2 regions of the Streptomyces sp. NPDC005574 genome follow, and region 2 is predicted to be linked to the other one. Evidence: riboswitches for the same ligand, from Rfam matches in the RefSeq annotation. Region 2 holds a riboswitch; the other holds the start of a gene.

Region 1 (5,163 bases), on a different contig from region 2:
GTGGTGGACGAACCAGAGCACCGAGTTGGCGATGCCGTTGTAGGCGTCGGCGTGCACGTCGGCGGGGATGTCCAGCATCCGTACGCCGTCCTCGCCGACCCCGCGCCGGACCGCCTCGCGGTCGCCGTCGCCGAGGGCGGAGCACACCCACAGGGCGCCGGCGTCGGGCCCGATCGCGGACAGGCCGGAGACGAGCCCGCCGCCGCCACGCCTGGCGTGCAGCGAGCCGTCCTCACGCACGTCGTAGGAGACCGGGCCGCGGTTGGACGCGACGAGTACCTGGGCGCCCTGAGCAGCGCGGGTGGAAGCCATACGCCTCAACCTAGCCCGGCCCGTAAACGCTCAAACGTGCGGTCCGACGTACGGCGGCGGGGTCCGGGGCCGCGCCCGGACCGGCCCGGTGCGCGCACGGCCCCCGGACCCGGCCCGGTCAGGCCACCTTGCGGGTGGCGTACTCGGCGATCTCCACCATGGGCGGCCGTTCCTCGGTGTCCACGGAGTACGTGCGCGGCTCGAATCCGTCCTCGCCCCGTTCGAACTGGGTGAGGGAGGGGCGGATCAGGTGGCCGCGGGCCAGCCGCAGCTGGGCCGTGCGGTAGATCGCGGCGGCCATCCGGCCCAGCGCCTGGCCGTCCTGGTGGCGGTGCTTGCGCACCCCGACGTCGACCTGGGCCAGGGCGTCGAGGCCGACCAGGTGCAGCGCGTCGACCAGCATGCCCAGCTCCACGCCGTAGCCGACCGGGAACGGGAGCTGTTCCAGGAGGGAGCGGCGGGCCGCGTACTCGCCGCCGAGCGGCTGCACGAAACCGGCCAGCTGGGGCCAGTGCATGTTCAGCAGCGGGCGGGCCATCAGCTCGGTGACCCGGCCGCCCTGGCCGGCCCGGCCGCCGAGCGGGCGGTCGTACATCGCCTTGACGAGGTCGACGCCGGGATCGGTGAGCAGCGGCCCCACGATCCCGGAGACGAAGTCGGAGGAGAACTCCTTCAGGTCCGCGTCGATGAAGCAGACGATGTCCCCGCCGGTCACCAGGAGCGAGCGCCACAGGACCTCGCCCTTGCCCGGCACGGGCGGGATGTGCGGCAGGATGTCGTCGCGGTGGACGACCCGGGCGCCGGCCGCGGCGGCCACCTCGGAGGTGCGGTCGGTCGACCCCGAGTCGACGACGACTATCTCGTCGACGAGCGGGACCTGATGCATGAGGTCGTGACGGATCACGGCGACGATGTCACCGACCGTCTCCTCCTCGTTGAGCGCGGGCAGCACGACGGAGACCGTCTGGCCCGTCATGCGTTTCGCGGCCAGGATCTTGTGCAGCGGGCGACTGGTCATGGACCAGGAGCGGGTGCTCAGCCAGCGCTCGACTTCTTCCAGCACGGTGCGCGGCTCCTCTGCGTTCTGTCGGCGAGAAGTGGATCAGCTGTGATCCATCTCGCGGTGCGGACGACTCTCTCAACTGTCCTGGCCTTCGGTTACAGTCTTGAACAACGCTGATGACCATCGCATGTCGGGGGTCGTTGCGCGTACAACTACATACCGCTCATCCAGAGGGGCAGAGGGATACGGCCCGTTGAAGCCCCGGCAACCCTCCAGCCGGTCTCGTGGATCACTGTTGATCATCACGCGAGGCTCCCGGCTAGGGAAGGTGCCAAATCCGTCTCATGGCGAAACGCGTCGTGAGGAAGATGAGGAAAGGGCCTCGCCTCCATGGCTGTGCAGACCGTTGCAAGCACCACCGACTCCGTAGACCTCGGCCCCGCTGCCGCGCTCTCCTGCCGCGAATGCGGCCACCGCGTGCCCCTCGGCCCGGTCTTCGCCTGCGAGGAGTGTTTCGGCCCGCTCGAGATCGCCTACGACTTCTCGGCCTACGACACCGAGGAACTCCGCAAGCGCATCGAGGCGGGACCGGCGAACATCTGGCGGTACGCGCCGCTGCTGCCCGTCCCGGCCGACGTGGCGGACAAGCCCAACATCAACCCCGGCTGGACCAAGCTCGTGCGGGCCGACAACCTGGCCCGCGAGCTGGGCGTCGACGCCGGCAGGCTGTTCGTCAAGGACGACTCCGGCAACCCGACGCACTCCTTCAAGGACCGTGTCGTCGCGCAGGCCATCGAGGCCGCCCGCGCCTTCGGATTCACCACCCTGTCCTGCTCCTCCACCGGCAACCTGGCCGGCGCGGTCGGCGCCGCCGCCGCCCGGGCCGGTTTCCGCTCCTGCGTGTTCATCCCGCACGACCTGGAGCAGGGCAAGGTCGTCATGGCCGCGGTGTACGGCGGCGAGCTCGTCGGCATCGAGGGCAACTACGACGACGTGAACCGCTTCTGCTCCGAGCTGATCGGTGACCCGGCCGGCGAGGGCTGGGGCTTCGTCAACGTCAACCTGCGGCCGTACTACGCCGAGGGCTCCAAGACGCTGGCGTACGAGATCTGCGAGCAGCTCGGGTGGCAGCTGCCCGACCAGCTCGTGGTGCCGATCGCCTCCGGCTCCCAGCTCACGAAGATCGACAAGGGTCTTCAGGAGCTGATCGGGCTCGGGCTGGTCGAGGGCAGGCCGTACAAGATCTTCGGTGCGCAGGCGGAGGGCTGTTCCCCGGTGTCGGTGGCCTACAAGGCGGGCCACGACGTCGTCCGGCCGCAGAAGCCGGACACCATCGCCAAGTCGCTGGCCATCGGCAACCCGGCCGACGGGCCGTACGTCCTGGACATCGCGCGCCGCACGGGCGGCGCCGTGGAGGACGTGAACGACGAGCAGATCGTGGACGCCATCCGGTTGCTCGCCCGGACCGAGGGCATCTTCGCCGAGACCGCCGGCGGCGTGACGGTCGGCGTCACGAAGAAGCTCATCGAGAGCGGTCTGCTGGACCCGACCCTCACGACGGTCGTGCTCAACACGGGTGACGGCCTCAAGACGCTGGACGCGGTGGCGGACACGGGACTGACGGCGACCATCCGCCCCAGTCTGGAGTCGTTCCGGGACGCCGGTCTCGGCTAGTCGTCGTCCGTCACCCGCGCCGCCCGCCCGTCGCCCGTCCGCGCGGGCGCCGGGGCCGGCCGCGCCACGCGGCGGAGCCGCACACCCACGGGGCCCCGCGCCCCCTTCAGGGTTCCATCCGACCGGAGGTCACACCGTATGAGCGTCAACGTCCGCATCCCCACCATCCTGCGCACCTACACCGGCGGCAAGGCCGAGGTGACGGCCGAGGGCGGGACCCTCGGCGAGGTCATCACGGACCTGGAGAAGAACCACACCGGTATCGCCGCCCGGGTCCTGGACGACCAGGGAAAGCTGCGCCGTTTCGTCAACGTGTACGTGAACGACGACGACGTGCGTTTTGAGCAGGGGCTGGAGACGGCCACCCCCGACGGCGCCGGCGTGTCGATCATCCCGGCCGTGGCCGGCGGCTGACCGAGGCCGATCATTACCCTCGGTAATGCCGATCACCAGGAGTTCATGTGATTGCCCCCTCCGCGAGAGAAGCGGAGGGGGCAATTCTGTATGGTTGAGCGCGGTACAGTTGGGGAACCCGCGGTCTTCCGCATGACGGACGCATATGAGTTCAGGCTCCGCGTGCGACGATAAATGGCCAAAGTGTGCGGGTATTTTGCGCCATTCACTCCTTTTGTGGAGCCCGACTTGCCCTGAGTTCGGGCGAATTCTCCGTACATTCCCGACCGGTCATGCCTGGAATTCTCGTCCGATTGACCTGTTGCAGAGGGCAGTTGGGCAGATACATTCGGCCGCGGTCGACGCGTTCCGGCGCACGCCCCCGTCCATGTGGGGGGGTGAGGTCTGACCCGGATCCGCGAAGTGCGGGTCCGCGCAAGGGCCAGTAATAGGGGAGTTAGGCATGGCTCAGGGCACCGTCAAGTGGTTCAACGCGGAGAAGGGGTACGGCTTCATCGCGGTCGACGGTGGTGCGGATGTTTTCGTCCACTACAGCGCGATTCAGATGGACGGCTACCGCACCCTGGAAGAGGGTCAGCGAGTCGATTTCGAGATCTCGCAGGGCCAGAAGGGGCCGCAGGCGGACATGGTCCGACTGGCGACCGGCTGAAGCACGCGCCGACTGACAGCGTCGTTCTTCTGTTCTTCTTCGGAGGGCTCGTATCCCATGGGGAGTCATGGGTTACGAGCCCTTCGGCGTGTCCGGGACCCGCTCGCACGCCGATCGCGCGCCGTTCGCGCCCCGCGGAGCGCCCCCTCGATCCCGGGCAGGCGCTTGCACTCGGCATGGGCGAGTGCTAATCATTGGCGTTAGCACTCTGCAGGTGAGAGTGACAACGAGGATCGGGTCGGTGAGGCCCGCAGGCCAGGTGGGGCAAGGAACCACAGGGTCGGCGAGCCGTCCGTCGCGGGCGCCAGCGCGGTCCGGAGAAATCCACCCCCTGTCCGGGAGGACCACTTCACATGGCCAAGATCATCGCGTTCGACGAGGAGGCACGGCGCGGTCTCGAGCGCGGGATGAACCAGCTCGCCGACGCCGTCAAGGTCACCCTCGGCCCCAAGGGCCGTAACGTCGTCCTCGAGAAGAAGTGGGGCGCGCCCACGATCACCAACGATGGTGTTTCCATCGCCAAGGAGATCGAGCTCGAGGACCCGTTCGAGAAGATCGGCGCCGAGCTGGTCAAGGAAGTCGCCAAGAAGACGGACGACGTCGCCGGCGACGGTACGACCACGGCGACCGTGCTCGCCCAGGCGCTGGTGCGCGAGGGTCTGCGCAACGTAGCCGCCGGCGCCAACCCGATGGCCCTCAAGCGCGGTATCGAGAAGGCCGTCGAGGCCGTCTCCGGTGCCCTGCTCGAGCAGGCCAAGGATGTCGAGACCAAGGAGCAGATCGCCTCCACGGCCTCCATCTCCGCCGCCGACACCCAGATCGGCGAGCTCATCGCCGAGGCGATGGACAAGGTCGGCAAGGAAGGCGTCATCACCGTCGAGGAGTCCCAGACCTTCGGTCTGGAACTGGAACTCACCGAGGGTATGCGCTTCGACAAGGGCTACATCTCGGCGTACTTCGCCACCGACATGGAGCGGATGGAGGCGTCGCTCGACGACCCGTACATCCTGATCGCCAACTCCAAGATCGGTGCCGTCAAGGACCTGCTCCCGCTCCTGGAGAAGGTCATGCAGTCGGGCAAGCCGCTGCTGATCATCGCCGAGGACGTCGA
Region 2 (5,163 bases):
ACGGTCGGCAGGGTCCGGACGTCGCCCGCACCGGTGACGTACGGCCTGATCACCGCCTGCTGCCTGCTGTTCGTGATCGGCCCGGCCTCCGGCCTCGACCCCGCCTACGGCTCGGGCGACGGGCTGCTCGCCGCGCAGCGGGCCTACTTCCACCGCTGGGGCGTGGTCCCCGCAGAACTGTTCGAGGGTTCCCCCAGGGCCGTCCTCACCCCCGCCACGGCCCTGTTCGTGCACGGCAGCTGGGTGCACCTGCTGGGCAACATGCTCTTCCTGCACGTCTTCGGCGCGCTGACCGAGGAACGCATGGGGCGCCTGCGCTTCGCCCTCTTCTACGTCGGCTGCGGCTGCCTGGCGCTGCTGGGCTACGCGGCCGCCAACGCCGGCTCCACCCAGTCCCTGGTCGGCGCCTCCGGGGCGATCTCCGCCGTCCTCGGGGCGTGTCTGTACCTGTTCCCCGGAGCGCGGGTGACCAGCCTGCTGCCGTTCCTGTTCTTCCTGCCGCTGCGCTTCCCCGCCTGGGTCGTGCTGCCCTTCTGGGCGGCCCTGCAGTGGCTGGCGGCGGGGCGGGCGCCCCAGGGGCCGGGCGTCGCCTACCTGGCGCACCTGGTGGGGTTCGCGGCGGGCTTCTGCTACGCGTGGGTGCGTTTCGGCCGTACCACTAGAGTGAACTCCGCCCCAGCTCCGGCCCCCGAGGGAGAGAACCAGCCGTGATCACCGCGATCGTCCTCATCAAGACAAGCGTGGACCGGATTCCCGAGATCGCGGAGTCGATCGCCGCCCTGGAGTCCGTCAGCGAGGTCTTCTCGGTCACCGGCACCTACGACCTGATCGCCATGGTCCGGGTCGCGCGGCACGAGGACCTCGCGGAGGTCATCCCCGGGCGGATCAGCAAGATCCCCGGGGTCGAGGGCACGGACACGCACGTCGCGTTCCGCACCTACTCGCAGCACGACCTGGAGGCGGCGTTCGCGATCGGGCTGGACTCCTGACCGCCTGAGACACCGCCTCCGGGCACCGCCGCGAGGGCCCTCACACCGCCGGGACGCAGCGGCCGCCCTCCGTGCGGTACTGCCACCGGGCGCCGTCCCGCACCAGTTCCCGTACGGCGCCCACGAACCGCTCCACATGCTCGTCGGGGGTCCCCGCGCCGAAGCTCACCCGGATCGCGTTGAGGGACTTCTCGCCCGGCGCCGCCTCGGGGGCGCCGCACTCGCCCTGGGTCCCGGGGTCGCCGCCCAGCAGGGTGCGGACCAGGGGGTGGGCGCAGAACAGGCCGTCGCGGACACCGATGCCGTACTCGGCCGAGAGCGCCGCGGCGAAGTGCGAGCTGTTCCAGCCCTCGACGACGAACGAGATCACGCCGACGCGTGGGGCGTCGTCCCCGAACAGCGACAGCACCCGCACCTCGGGCACCTCGGCGAGGCCGGCGCGGACGGTGTCGATCAGCTGCCGCTCCCGGGCGACCAGGTTGTCGAAGCCGGCCTCGGTGAGGGCCTTGCAGGCGGAGGCGATGGAGTGGACGCCGATGACGTTGGGCGAGCCGGCCTCGTGGCGGGCGGCGGTGTCGTGCCACTCGACGTCCACTCCCCCGTCCTCGCGCCGGGTGACCTTGCGGCTGGCGCCGCCGCCCGCGAGGTACGGGTCGGCCTCCCGCAGCCAGTCGGCGCGGCCGGCCAGCACCCCGGAGCCGAACGGCGCGTACAGCTTGTGGCCGGAGAAGGCGACCCAGTCGACGTCCAGCTCCCGCACCGACACCGGGTGGTGCGGGGCCAGCTGGGCGGCGTCCAGCACGATCCGGGCCCCGTGGGCGTGCGCGGCGGCCGCCAGCTCCCGTACGGGCCACAGCTCGCCGGTGACGTTCGAGGCGCCGGTGACGCAGACCAGGGCCGGGCCCCGCGGGTCGCGGGCGGCGAGGGCGCGCTCCAGGGTCTCGACGGCCTGGCGCGGGGTGCGCGGGGCGTCGAGGTAGGTGACCCGGGCGTCCTTCCAGGGCAGCAGCGAGGCGTGGTGCTCGGTCTCGAAGACGAAGACCTGGCAGCCAGCCGGGAGCGCGGCGGCGAGCAGGTTGAGGGAGTCGGTGGTGGACCGCGTGAAGATCAGCTGGTCGTCGGTGCGGCAGTCGAGGAACTCGGCGACCGTCACCCGGGCGTTCTCGAACAGGTCGGTCGACAGCTGCGAGAGGTATCCGGCACCGCGGTGCACGCTGCCGTAGTACGGGGCGTACGCGGCGACGTCGTCCCAGACCCGCTGGAGGGCGGGGGCGCTGGCCGCGTAGTCGAGCGCGGCGTAGGTGACCTCGCCGCCCGTGACGAGCGGGACGGTGACGTCCGCGCCCAGAACGGGCAGCGGGGCACAAAGCGACCGGGCGGCGGCAACGGTGGAGACGGACATGGCGAACTCCCGTGAGAGGCGGCGGAATCACCGCGCGGGCACGACACGGCCCGGCGCGGGAAAAGGCTGGAGAAGGGGATGCGGAGGCGGGGCTCTGCGGCCCTATCGCATTCGCTTGCTCACGGGGGACTCCCTCGAGACCAGGACCCCTGGGCTTCGTCCACTCGAAGGAGTGGGAGGGGTCCGCGCTTGCCGCAGACCTCGCTGCCTGCGGCCTGGTCTTCACCCGGGGCACCCCGCCACGGACGGAGGGTTGCCGGACAGTCGGCCGGGGCCTCATGACTGTCACTCATGACCTGCGCACGAACGTACGGGAGGTGATCGGCGTCCCGCAACCCCTGTCCGGATCGCGGGACGCCGCCCGGCTACGCGTTGCTGGCCGCCACCCAGCGCTCCAGGGTCCGCTTGGCCGCGCCGGAGTCGATCGACTCGGCCGCCCTGCCCAGCCCGGCGCGGATCTGCTCGGTCAGCGGCGCCCCGGTCGGCTCCAGGGCCACCAGTGCCGCCGCCGAGTTCAACAGGACCGCGTCGCGCACGGGCCCGGTCTCGCCGTCGAGGAGCCGCCGTGCGACCTCCGCGTTGTACGACGCGTCGGCGCCGCGCAGCGCCTCCACCGGGACGAGTTCGAGGCCGACGTCACGCGGGTCGAAGGCCCCCTCGGTCACCTTGCCGTCGCGGACGGTCCACACCCGGGAGGTGGCCGTGGTCGTCAGCTCGTCGAGGCCGTCGTCGCCGCGGAACACAAGCGCGGACGAGCCGCGTTCGGCCAGGACGCCGGCGATCAGACCGGCCATCCGGGTGTCGAAGCAGCCGATCGCCGAGGCCGTGACCCGGGCCGGGTTGGTCAGCGGACCGAGCAGGTTGAACGAGGTCGGGATGCCGAGGTCGCGCCGGACGCCTCCGACGAACCGCATCGACGGGTGGAACTTGGCCGCGAAGCAGAAGGTGATCCCAGCCTCCTCCGCCACCCGCGCCACGCCCTCCGGCGACAGGTCCAGGTTGATGCCGAGCTTCTCCAGCACGTCGGAGGAGCCGCTCGCCGACGACGACGCCCGGTTGCCGTGCTTGACCACCTTCGCGCCGGTGCCCGCGATCACCACGGCGGACATCGTCGAGATGTTGACCGTCCTGGCCCGGTCGCCGCCGGTACCGACGATGTCGACGGCCGGCCCGGGGATGTCCAGCGGCTGCGCGTGCGCGTACATCGCCTCGACGAGGCCGTTGATCTCCTCGACCGTCTCGCCCTTGGCCCGCAGCGCCACCATGAAGCCCGCGATCTGCGCGTCCGAGGCCTCGCCGCTCATGAAGCGGTCCATCGCCCACGCCGTGTCGCCGGCGCTCAGGTCCCGGCCGCCGAGCAGCGCGCTCAGTACCTCGGGCCAGGAACGGCCCGCCGTGGTGTCGCCTCCAGCGGGGGTCACAGCGCTCATCAGCCGCTCCTGGGTCGGTCCCGTACCTCGGGACGCGGATCTCAACGGGACCACCCTATCCAGCCCAGGGCACGGCGAAGGGCCCCCGTCCGAACACCGGACGAGGGCCCCTCAGTGGCGTGCGCAGCGATCAGTGGTGGCCGTGGCCGCTCGTGATCTCCTTGTACTCCTCGACGGTGGGCTTGGGGATCTGGGACTCGTCGCCGTAGTACGCCTCGCTCAGCTTGGCGCGCAGCTTCTCGGGTCCCTTCACCTTCCGCTCGACACCGTTCGCGTCGACCGTCGCGCCGATCTCGGCCGGCTTGTACTGCTCGTGCGCGGTGAGGGTGTGCAGCTGCTCCTGGCTGAGCGGCTCGTGCACCTCGATGAACTCACCGTGCGGCAGGCGCTTGATGATGCCCGACTCGCGGCCGTGCAGCACCTTGTCCTTGTCGCGGCGCTGGAGGCCGAGGCAGACGCGCTTGGTGATGACGAACGCGATGACCGGCGCCACGAAGAACGCGACCCGGACGAACCAGGTGATGGCGTTGATCGACAGGTGGAAGTGGGTGGCGATGATGTCGTTGCCGCCACCGATCAGCAGGACGAAGTACCAGGTCATCCAGGCCACACCGAACGCCGTCCGGGTGGGGACGTTGCGCGGGCGGTCCAGGATGTGGTGCTCGCGCTTGTCGCCGGTGACCCAGGACTCGATGAACGGGTACACCGCGATCGCGACCAGGACCAGCGGGAAGATCACCAGCGGGATGAACACGCCCAGCACGAGCGTGTGACCCCAGAAGTTGATCTCCCAGCCCGGCATCACACGGATCAGGCCCTCGGAGAAGCCCATGTACCAGTCGGGCTGGGCGCCCGTGGAGACCATGTCCGGCCGGTAGGGGCCCATGGCCCAGATCGGGTTGATCGAGGCGATCGCCGCGATGGCCGCGATGACACCGAAGACCAGGAAGAAGAAGCCTCCGGCCTTGGCCATGTAGACCGGCAGCAGCGGCATGCCGACGACGTTGTTGTTCGTCTTTCCGGGACCCGCGAACTGCGTGTGCTTGTGGTAGAAGACCAGGATCAGGTGGCCGACCACCAGACCGAGCATGATGCCCGGCAGCAGCAGGATGTGGATCGAGTAGAAGCGGGCCACGAAGTCGCCGCCCGGGAACTCGCCGCCGAAGAGGAAGAACGACAGGTACGTGCCGACGATCGGCACGGACAGGATCGCGCCCTCCATGAAGCGGACACCGGTGCCGGAGAGCAGGTCGTCCGGGAGCGAGTAACCGGTGAAGCCGGTGAACATGCCCAGGACGAACAGCAGGAAGCCGAACAGCCAGTTGACCTCACGCGGCTTGCG

The links. Region 2 has a riboswitch for S-adenosylmethionine ahead of ABZT03_RS33395 (aminotransferase class V-fold PLP-dependent enzyme). Riboswitches for the same ligand answer to the same signal wherever they lie in the genome.
Region 1: another riboswitch for S-adenosylmethionine. It lies ahead of thrC (threonine synthase); the one in region 2 lies ahead of ABZT03_RS33395 (aminotransferase class V-fold PLP-dependent enzyme).

Annotation. Positions count from the first base shown of each region.
Region 1 is NZ_JBEXCW010000002.1:163,265-168,427, reverse strand. Features, by position in the region: gene ABZT03_RS02435 (trehalose-6-phosphate synthase) at 1-312, opposite strand, end outside; gene ABZT03_RS02430 (glucosyl-3-phosphoglycerate synthase) at 431-1,375, opposite strand; SAM riboswitch class I at 1,536-1,690, shown strand; gene thrC (threonine synthase) at 1,706-2,989, shown strand; gene ABZT03_RS02420 (MoaD/ThiS family protein) at 3,128-3,403, shown strand; gene ABZT03_RS02415 (cold-shock protein) at 3,846-4,052, shown strand; gene groL (chaperonin GroEL) at 4,406-5,163, shown strand, end outside.
Region 2 is NZ_JBEXCW010000078.1:27,181-32,343, forward strand. Features, by position in the region: gene ABZT03_RS33385 (rhomboid family intramembrane serine protease) at 1-711, shown strand, start outside; gene ABZT03_RS33390 (Lrp/AsnC ligand binding domain-containing protein) at 708-989, shown strand; gene ABZT03_RS33395 (aminotransferase class V-fold PLP-dependent enzyme) at 1,030-2,391, opposite strand; SAM riboswitch class IV at 2,572-2,688, opposite strand; gene trpD (anthranilate phosphoribosyltransferase) at 2,757-3,821, opposite strand; gene ABZT03_RS33405 (cytochrome bc complex cytochrome b subunit) at 3,952-5,163, opposite strand, start outside.